3 regions of the Ruminococcus sp. D54t1_190329_F1 genome follow, and region 3 is predicted to be linked to each of the others. Evidence: predicted binding sites of a transcription regulator. Region 3 holds the regulator's gene; each other region holds the start of a gene.
What was found. The regulator LexA, encoded in region 3, represses DNA repair genes until DNA is damaged. The targets are predictions, from matches to a motif close to CNAACANNTGTTNG.

Region 1 (3,288 bases), on a different contig from region 3:
ATGTTTCACAAAACAGTACCTGCTGAATAGCAGCCTCTATTTTTTATAATTTTCCAGATAGTCAAGAACTGCCGCCGGCTCATCCAGAAAAACTACCAGATCCAGCACGGAAAAATCCATGAATTTCTCCTCTGCTGTGTACTCCAGCAATGCTTTCATCCTGTCATAATATCCGTCAATGTTATACAGCACAATTGGGCGGTCAATACGTTTCAGGCTTTTCAAGGTAAAAATCTCAAAAAATTCCTCGTAGGTACCAATTCCGCCAGGTGCTACGATCGTAGCATCTGATTTTTCTTCCAGAAGTTTTTTGCGCTCTCTCATATTCTCTGTGAAAATAAATTCCGTACATTTCTCATACAGAACTCCTGGCTGGTCAAAAAAGCGGGGAGCAATTCCAAGTATGTAACCATTTTCTGCTGCCACGCCTCTGGCTGCTGCTCCCATCATTCCGGTAGCTCCGCCGCCAAACACTAGACCGTGACCTCTTTTTCCCATTGCTCTTCCAAGCTCTTCTGTTTTTTCATAATAAATGTTTTTAAGCAGCGCACTTGAAGCACCATATACACATATGTTCAATCTGTTGTCCTCCTTATTTTTCTTCTAAACACAGGTGCTGCCCACCTGCGGCAGCACCATATACGAAAGTCAGCTGGCATATCTTTTCCAGTCAGCTTCCGACAGCCGCGCAAAACGCCATATTGGCCACACCGCACAAAACCATCACCAGAATGGGATTCATTTTATATTTTCTCAAAAGCACCAGTGCGGCAGTAAAGAATACCACCATTCGAATGCATATGTTTTCCCGAAACAGTTCCACTGCACCATTTATAAAAAAAGATGATACTAAAATGGTAACTCCTGCCTTGGCGATCATGGCCACAACCGCCGGACGAAGGGATGTAAGAGTTCCCTGGAGAAGGGACATTTTCCGGTATTTCGTGTAAATATATGCCAGCAGGGTTACAATTATACAGGAGGGTAAAATACAGCCAAGAGTAGCCACCACTGCGCCCCCAGGACCTGCAATCCTGGTTCCTACAAAGGTTGCGGAATTTACTGCAATAGGACCAGGGGTCATCTCTGCAATGGTCACAAGGTCCGAAAAAGTTTCCATGGAAATCCAGCCATGCATAGTCACTACCTGTTCCTGTATAAGAGGCATTGCTGCATATCCGCCTCCAAAGCTTAATGCACCGATCTGAAGGAAACTGAAAAAGAGCTGAAGATAAATCATTTTTTCCATCCCTCCTTCACAAATGTACGCGCAAATCCAAATACAGACACAATAAGTATTATATAAATAATGTTCACCTTCAGAAAATAGCTTGCACAAAAACTGATGACCATAATAATCACATTTACCCAGTCTTTTGACTTCGCCACGTTTTTCTCCATGTCGTATACCACGGAAATGATCACAGCACCTACGCCGGCAGTCATGCCTTTCAAAAGAGCTGCTATGTAATAATTAGAGCGGAATGCATCATAAAACAAGGAAATCAGGGACAGGATCACCATTGGCGGAATAATAGCCCCCAGAACAGACAGCAGCATTCCCGGTAGTCCCCCAAGCTTGTATCCCACCACAATTGCTCCGTTTACTGCAATCGCTCCTGGAGATGACTGTGCGATTGCCACCAGATCCAGCATTTCTTCCTCATCGATCCAGTGATATTGATCCACAAATTTCTCCTTTAATAAAGTAACGATCACATATCCGCCGCCAAAAGTAAACGTACTAAGATATAAAGAGGCAAAAAAAAGCTTCCGCAGCACATATCTTTTATTTCTTTGTTTTTCTTCCATTTCTGGCACTCCTGATAATTTTGCATAATTTCTGTACATCGCGATGCGTGTTACTGGTCAGGTCGTGAACAATAACGCTTTTCTTTTTTAAGATAACGCACTATAGGTATGTCTGTCAATTAAAGTTTTGGAATGCTTCTGGCATTTCAGAGAGTAGAACAAATATTCGATTCTGCTGTACTTTTATAAAAAAGGATGCTATACTGAAAACAGTTAAAGCGTGTTTGATTTTATAAAAGAAAGGACTTATATGGATCATTTTGAATTACATTCCGAGTATAAACCAACCGGCGACCAGCCACAGGCTATTGAGAAACTGGTAAAGGGATTTAAAGAGGGAAATCAGTTTGAGACGCTGCTTGGTGTCACCGGCTCTGGTAAAACTTTTACTATGGCAAACGTTATTCAGGCGCTGAATAAGCCTACTCTGATCCTGGCCCATAATAAAACTCTGGCAGCACAGCTGTACGGTGAGTTTAAGGAATTCTTCCCTGAGAACGCAGTGGAATACTTTGTCTCCTATTACGATTATTACCAGCCCGAAGCATATGTGCCTTCTTCTGACACTTATATTGCCAAGGACTCTGCGATCAATGATGAAATTGACAAACTCCGTCTTTCTGCCACTGCCGCCATGTCAGAGCGAAAAGATGTTATTATCATCTCTTCCGTGTCCTGTATCTATGGATTGGGTTCTCCTCAGGAATTTCAGGACATGATGATTTCCCTGCGTCCTGGCATGACTAAGGATCGTGATGAGGTTATCCGGGAGCTGATCGACATTCAGTACACCCGAAATGAAATGGACTTCCACCGAAGTACCTTCCGCGTCCGTGGTGACACTCTGGAGATTTTTCCTGCTAACAGCTCAGATACTGCTGTCAGAGTTGAGTTTTTCGGAGATGAGATTGACCGTATCTCCGAGATTGATGTGCTTACCGGAGAGATCAAATGCCAGCTTGCGCACATCGGTATTTTCCCTGCTTCCCATTATGTAGTACCAGCGGAGCAGATTCAGAAAGCGGCCATTGCCATTGAAGAGGAATTAAAAGAACGGGTAGACTACTTTAAAAGCGAAGACAAGCTTCTGGAAGCCCAGCGTATCTCCGAGCGTACCAACTTTGATATTGAAATGATGAAAGAAACCGGCTTTTGCTCCGGTATTGAGAACTATTCCCGTCATCTTTCCGGACTGGAGCCAGGGCAGCCACCTTATACTCTGCTGGATTATTTCGGGGATGATTTTCTTCTTATTATTGATGAATCACACAAGACAGTCCCACAGGTTGGCGCTATGTACGCAGGCGACCAGAACCGTAAACAGACATTGGTAGATTATGGTTTCCGTCTGCCCTCTGCCAAGGATAACCGCCCTCTGAGTTTTGAAGAATTTGAGAATAAACTTGACCAGGTTTTGTTTGTATCTGCTACCCCGGGAGATTATGAATACGACCATGAGCTTCTCCGCGCAGAGCA
Region 2 (3,288 bases), on a different contig from region 3:
TATCCGATGAAAGCTAAGATACGTATTCTGACAAGAAGAATAAAGAGAAGTTATAAAAAAGACAGGGAACAGTGGATCAAGGGCGGGATTTTGACAGTGATCCTGCTGGTGATCGTAATTTTTGCAGGCAGCTGTGCATGTGGGAAGAAAACGGTGAAAGCACCAGACGCAGAGTCGCAGGGCGTAATGAAGATCACGCCGATTCCTACAGCAACACCTACGCCGGTACCTCGCCAGGTAAATAAAGATGCGGTAGCGCAAAGCGGAAGCGTGACTATGGTGAATGAGTATCTGGTTCAAAAAGAAGAGGGAAAGGCTGCAGGCAGCAGTAAGAGCGGCTCTTCAGAAGAGCAGACTGCTGCAGATTCGTCTGACAGCGGCAGTGATGCTACTGGAAATTCAACAGATGAAGAAACTGAGACCGGTAGTGGAGATTAATTTTACAGAAACAGCATTGTAAACAGAAGAAAATAAACAATGTGGAGAAAATCAGAATGGGAACAAAGAAGAATGGTTTGGAATTGTACCTTCACATCCCGTTTTGCATAAAGAAATGTGATTATTGTGACTTCCTGTCAGGTCCCTCTACCAGGGCCGGGCAGGAAGCTTATATTTATGCACTTTTACGGGAAATGGAGACGGTTTCAAAGAATCTGAAAAAACGTCCGGTAGATACAGTTTTCATTGGCGGGGGAACACCTTCTGTGCCGGAATGTGATGTAATGGAAAAGCTTTTACAGGGGCTGAGAGATTATTTTTTGTTTTCGGCGGATGCGGAGGTAACGATTGAAGCAAATCCTGGAACATTGACGCCTGAGAAACTTTCTATTTACAGAAAATACGGAATTAACCGGATCAGCATTGGCTTACAGTCGCCAAACAATAAGGAACTGGCTATGCTTGGAAGAATTCATAATTATGCACAGTTTCTGGAAAGCTTTCAGATGGCAAGAGCGGCTGGCTTTTCCAATATAAATGTGGATCTGATGTTTGCCATTCCGGGACAGTGTTATGAAGGTTGGATAGAGAACCTTCGGACGGTGGCGGCACTTGGCCCGGAGCACATTTCGGCATACAGTCTTATTATTGAAGAGGGCACCCCTTTTTCCAGAAAAAAGCTGGATTTGCCTGATGAAGATACGGAGTACCGCATGTATGAAGATGTTGCTGTAGTTCTGAAAGAGTATGGCTATCATCAGTATGAGATTTCCAACTATGCAAAAGCAGGGTGTGAATGCAGACATAATGAAGGATACTGGCAGAGAAAGGATTATCTGGGGCTTGGGCTTGGAGCGGCTTCCTTATTGGGAAAGGAACGTTTTTCCAATACTTCCGATATGCAGGAATATTTGAAAAACAGCAGTGCACCAGAAAAAATTCGAAAAAACTGGGAACTTCTTACAAGAGAAGATGAGATGGCAGAGTTTATGTTTCTTGGACTTCGTATGACACGGGGCGTGTCCAAAAAGGAATTTCAGGAGTATTTTGGCACTGCAATAGAGAATATATATGGAGAAGTTCTGAAAAAATATAAGAAACAGGGACTGCTGTTGGAAGAAAGCGGCAGGATATTTTTATCAAGAGAAGGCATTCATGTGAGTAATGCAGTGATGGCAGATTTTTTGCTGTAAGTTTTGGTGGAAAAAGAATTTAGAAATGGTTGACGAACAAATGTTCTTGTGATATTCTTGAAGAACACATTAAGAAATATCTGAGCCGGAGGATTCCGGATCAGATCAGGATACAGGGAGTTACAGCCGGTGCTTTCCGGTTAAGAAATGGAGGAACAGATGGCAGCAGAGAATAAGAAACAGTTTATCAGAATCAGAGGAGCCAATGAGAATAACCTGAAGAATCTCAGTGTGGATATTCCCAGAGATAAGTTTGTAGTTCTTACCGGCTTAAGCGGATCAGGAAAGTCTTCACTGGCATTTGATACGATCTATGCAGAAGGGCAGAGAAGATATATGGAATCTCTGTCTTCCTATGCCAGACAGTTCCTTGGCCAGATGGAAAAGCCAGATGTGGAGAGCATAGAGGGACTTCCACCGGCTATTTCTATTGACCAGAAGTCTACTAACCGCAATCCCAGATCCACAGTAGGAACGGTGACAGAAATTTATGATTATTTCCGTCTTTTATACGCCCGTGTTGGTATTCCACATTGTCCGAAATGCGGCAAGGTGATCGCCAAGCAGACAGTAGACCAGATGGTGGATCAGATTATGGAATTGCCGGAGCGCACCAGGATCCAGCTTCTTGCACCGGTAGTACGAGGACGCAAGGGTACCCATGCGAAATTACTGGATCAGGCCAGACGCAGCGGTTATGTACGTGCGGAAATCGATGGAAATGTGTATGAACTTTCAGAGGAGATTACCCTGGATAAGAATATTAAACACACGATTGCCATTATTGTAGACCGTCTGATCGTGAAGCCTGGAATTGAGAAAAGACTTACAGATTCTCTTGAGACAGTATTGAATCTGGCTGACGGATTGGCTGTGGTGGATACCATGGACGGAAATTATATGAATTTCAGCCAGAGCTTTTCCTGTCCGGATTGTGGAGTCAGTATTGATGAGATCGAGCCAAGAAGTTTTTCGTTTAATAACCCATTTGGGGCCTGCCCGGAGTGCCTTGGCCTTGGTTATAAGATGGAATTTGACCCGGATCTTATGATCCCGGATAAGTCTCTCAGCATTTCTGAAGGGGCTATTGTAGTAATGGGCTGGCAGTCTTGCACAGATAAGAGCAGTTTTACCAATGCTATTCTGAATGCCCTTTGCAGGGAATATGGTTTTGATCTGGATACACCTTTTAAAGATTATCCCAAGAAGATACAGGATATTATTCTGTATGGTACAGGCGGACATTCTGTGAAGGTTTATTATAAGGGACAGCGCGGAGAGGGTGTTTATGATGTGGCTTTTCCAGGCCTTATAAGGAATGTGGAACAGCGCTATAAAGAGACTGGCTCTGAATCTATGAAACAGGAATACGAGAGCTTTATGCAGATCACTCCGTGTAAAGCATGTAGGGGACAGCGACTGAAGAAGGAGTCACTTGCGGTCACGGTAGCGGATAAGAATATTTATGAAATTACCAATATGTCCATTGATAAGCTGAAGAGATTTCTGGCAGAAATGCAGCTGTCTCCGCAGCAGCAGCTTATTGGAAAGCAGATACTAAAGGAGATCAGAGCCAGAGTGGGGTTCCTGGCAGATGTAGGTCTGGAGTACCTTTCCCTGGCACGTGCCACTGGTACTCTGTCTGGCGGAGAGGCAC
Region 3 (3,288 bases):
TAGTATATGTTAAACTTAGTAGAGAATATCCTGTTCTTTTACCTGGGAGGAGTCTCTGGCAATACGGTCATAACGGGAAAGTCCGTAGGATGTATTACTGGAAATAATGGCATATTCTTCATTCTGATCCAGTATGTCTACCTGACGGAATACCGCATACCCCTGATTGATGCAGTAAACGCCTTCCAGAGAATCTGTTTCCCCTACAATAAAGCGCTGGTTGGAGTCATCTTTTACAATAGCATCTCCTTCCTTAAAAGCGCTTCTATCCACGTAATAATTGTAAGCTTCATCAGCAGAATCATCATCTGATTCAATTTTAACTTTACCGTAGATTGTAGCATTGATAAAGGTTCTTACGTTATTTCCGCTGGAATCTTTGGAAATCTTGTTAAAGCCTACACTTCCGCTGTCAGGATCAGTTGTGGCATATTCTGCCGGAATCACGTAAAAATCCTTGGATTCAATAGCGGAAAGGGGAATCTTAAGACCGGTTACTGTATTGGTAACCAGTTCAATATCCAGAAAACGGTCAGATGCATAGCGGATCAGACCGCGGCTGAAGTCGATTTTTCCATATTTGTCACCATCGATTTTTATGATGGAAAAATCGCCGCTCTGTGTCATATCATCCTTGAGAAATTTCACACGAATGGTGGAACGTCCCTCCAGCTTGGCGGCCTGTTTGTCGCTTAGTGGAATGATCAGGCTCCATAATTCGCTGGTAATATTTGTATAAATGTTATCTCCGGCCTGCACCTTTTCGGATGTCTTCAGATCCGTTTCATGGTAAGAAGTCTGGTCAAAATCTTCTGCTGTAATGTTTTCCACAGTCTTATTCTCATAGCCGTCCATAGAATAGAGGATAATGCCGTCTTCCTGGGCTTTACAGATATTCTGTCCGCCGATGGTCACTACTTGTGAATCTGCATTCCCGTCAGTGGAAATTCCCTCATACTGAAGGATGCTTCCCTCCAGCTGGTTCTTAAAACTGTAAGTGTTGTTAAATTTACTTCCGGAAAATCCTTTGGAAAAGCTGAGCATAGAACTGCGGATCTTCTCCAGTTCATCAGCAGTCAATGCAGACTTGGTTTCTGCAATTTTTCCGGAACTTAATCCGTAAACAGCACCGTTGGCATTGATCTTACTTCCCTCCCGGGCATAATAATTCACATAACCGGAGGATTCTGCCTTAAAAACACTCTCTTCCCGAAGAGAAATACCAGTGTAGGTCTCGTTTCGCGACAAAGGACCTGTGGTAACCTGGTAAGATTCGATATGTGTGGAGGTTACAAGTAAAAATGCAGTAAAAATCATATATAATAACAATATACCAAAAGCAACGGTGGCAATATTCAGTCCGAATATGTTCTTTAACTGGACAAAAAGTCCTGCCGTTTTGCCAGGCTTGTTAGATTTCTTCTCGGACAAGCGGATTCCCCCTTTGTTTTTGAGTCGGGCTCTGAATTTTCATACCAAACAATTGTACCATTTTTTGCCGGTGAACACAAGGAAAAGAAAACGAAAAGTGTGTGAACAAAGCTGGAAGCTGTGAACAGCCTGCATATCAAAAAACGAACATATTTTCAGAATATCTGTTTGCTTAATTAAGAAAAATATGATATGATAAGAAAAAGTTGAATGAATTTCGGAGGAAAACTCTTATGACATATGGTAAAATCAGCAAAAAACAGCAGGAAATTTTAGAATATATTAAAAGTGAGATTCTGAACCGCGGATTCCCGCCAGCAGTTCGTGAGATTTGTGAAGCTGTAAATCTGAAGTCTACATCATCTGTTCATGCCCATCTGGAAGCTCTTGAGAAGAACGGATACATCCGCCGCGACGCCACGAAGCCGAGAGCTATAGAGATCATAGATGACAATTTCAATCTTGTCCGCCGTGAAGTGGTCAATGTTCCGATTGTAGGCACCGTAGCCGCCGGACAGCCTATTCTGGCTGTAGAGAATGTAGATGGCTATTTTCCCATCCCGGCAGAATTTATGCCCAATGAACAGAGCTTCATGCTGAAGGTAAAAGGCGACAGCATGATCAATGTAGGAATCTTTGATGGTGATCAGGTCCTGGTAAAGCAGCAGCCTACTGCCGATAATGGCGACATTGTAGTTGCCCTGGTAGAGGACTCTGCCACAGTGAAGACCTTCTATAAGGAGAAGGGCTACTACCGCCTTCAGCCAGAGAATGACACCATGGATCCCATTATCATTACAGGAGAAATCCAGATTCTGGGTAAAGTATTTGGTGTCATGCGTTTCTACCAATAGTCATAAAAAATTTCCCCTTTAGCAAACAATTGCTGTTTCCAGACAATTTGTTTGCTAAAGGGGACTTTTTATTTCTCTAAGAACTCATCCATCTCCAAAACCTTTCCATCTCTCCAGATTCTCTCCAGATCATAGAAAAGTCTGTTCTCCTCATCAAACACATGCACGATCACATCGCCGTAATCCATGAGAATCCAGCTGGAATTGCGGTTTCCCTCGATCTGCTTCGCCTCAAAGCCAGCGCGTCCAAGCTGCTCCTCCACATTATCGACGATCGCCTGAACCTGATTGGAGTTTGTACCGCTTGCGATTACGAAATAATCTGCAATTACAGAAACATTATGAATATCAATTACCTTGATATCCTGTCCCTTTTTATCATCAATTGCCTTGCAGGCAATCTGTGCCATCATTTTCTCTGTACTTACTGTACTCATTCTGATCTGCTCCTTTCTTAATAATGCCTATACTGACCCAATATTATTTCAAATTCCTGCGCAAACAAATGTCTTTAAACGTGACAAAATATTCGCCAGTATATGCGGAGTATTAATTATCAGATACGTTATTACGCTTATTATGCAATTCTTTATAATAAATATAAGCCTCCTTGGAAGTTGGCTCAATATCATCGGCAGAATCTTCTTCCAGATACTCCAGGGTATCTTTCAGGATCTCATACATACACTCATCCAGGTCTTCAAACGCAAGTTTGCGAATTTCCGGTAAACGGCTTGCTTTATAACGCATGGGCTCAATATAATCTGCAATATAAATAATCTTTTCAAGAAGACTCATTTCACGTCTGCCAGTTGTGTGATAATTGATGGCAGAAAGAATCTCCTGATCGTCAATCCCATATTTCTCGTGAGCAATATAAGCTCCAAGACGGGAGTGGAGAAGAAACGGGTGACTTCTCTCAAAATCGGAAACCGGAATATTGTGTTCGCTGCACATCTTCAGTTTTTTCTTATTGGGAATGCATTTGGCGCAATCGTGAAGA

Region 1: the regulator LexA is predicted to act here: its motif matches at 1,968-1,981, upstream of uvrB (excinuclease ABC subunit UvrB).
Region 2: the regulator LexA is predicted to act here: its motif matches at 1,665-1,678, upstream of uvrA (excinuclease ABC subunit UvrA).

The regions. Positions count from the first base shown of each region.
Region 1 covers NZ_JADNDC010000002.1:121,750-125,037, reverse strand. Annotated here, with positions in the region: gene I2D69_RS01445 (TIGR00730 family Rossman fold protein) at 37-579, opposite strand; gene I2D69_RS01440 (chromate transporter) at 671-1,240, opposite strand; gene I2D69_RS01435 (chromate transporter) at 1,237-1,812, opposite strand; gene uvrB (excinuclease ABC subunit UvrB) at 2,063-3,288, shown strand, end outside.
Region 2 covers NZ_JADNDC010000008.1:82,130-85,417, forward strand. Annotated here, with positions in the region: gene I2D69_RS05320 (hypothetical protein) at 7-438, shown strand; gene hemW (radical SAM family heme chaperone HemW) at 495-1,631, shown strand; gene uvrA (excinuclease ABC subunit UvrA) at 1,791-3,288, shown strand, end outside.
Region 3 covers NZ_JADNDC010000018.1:22,560-25,847, reverse strand. Annotated here, with positions in the region: gene I2D69_RS09905 (HlyD family efflux transporter periplasmic adaptor subunit) at 16-1,431, opposite strand; gene lexA (transcriptional repressor LexA) at 1,665-2,285, shown strand; gene rsfS (ribosome silencing factor) at 2,354-2,722, opposite strand; gene yqeK (bis(5'-nucleosyl)-tetraphosphatase (symmetrical) YqeK) at 2,835-3,288, opposite strand, start outside.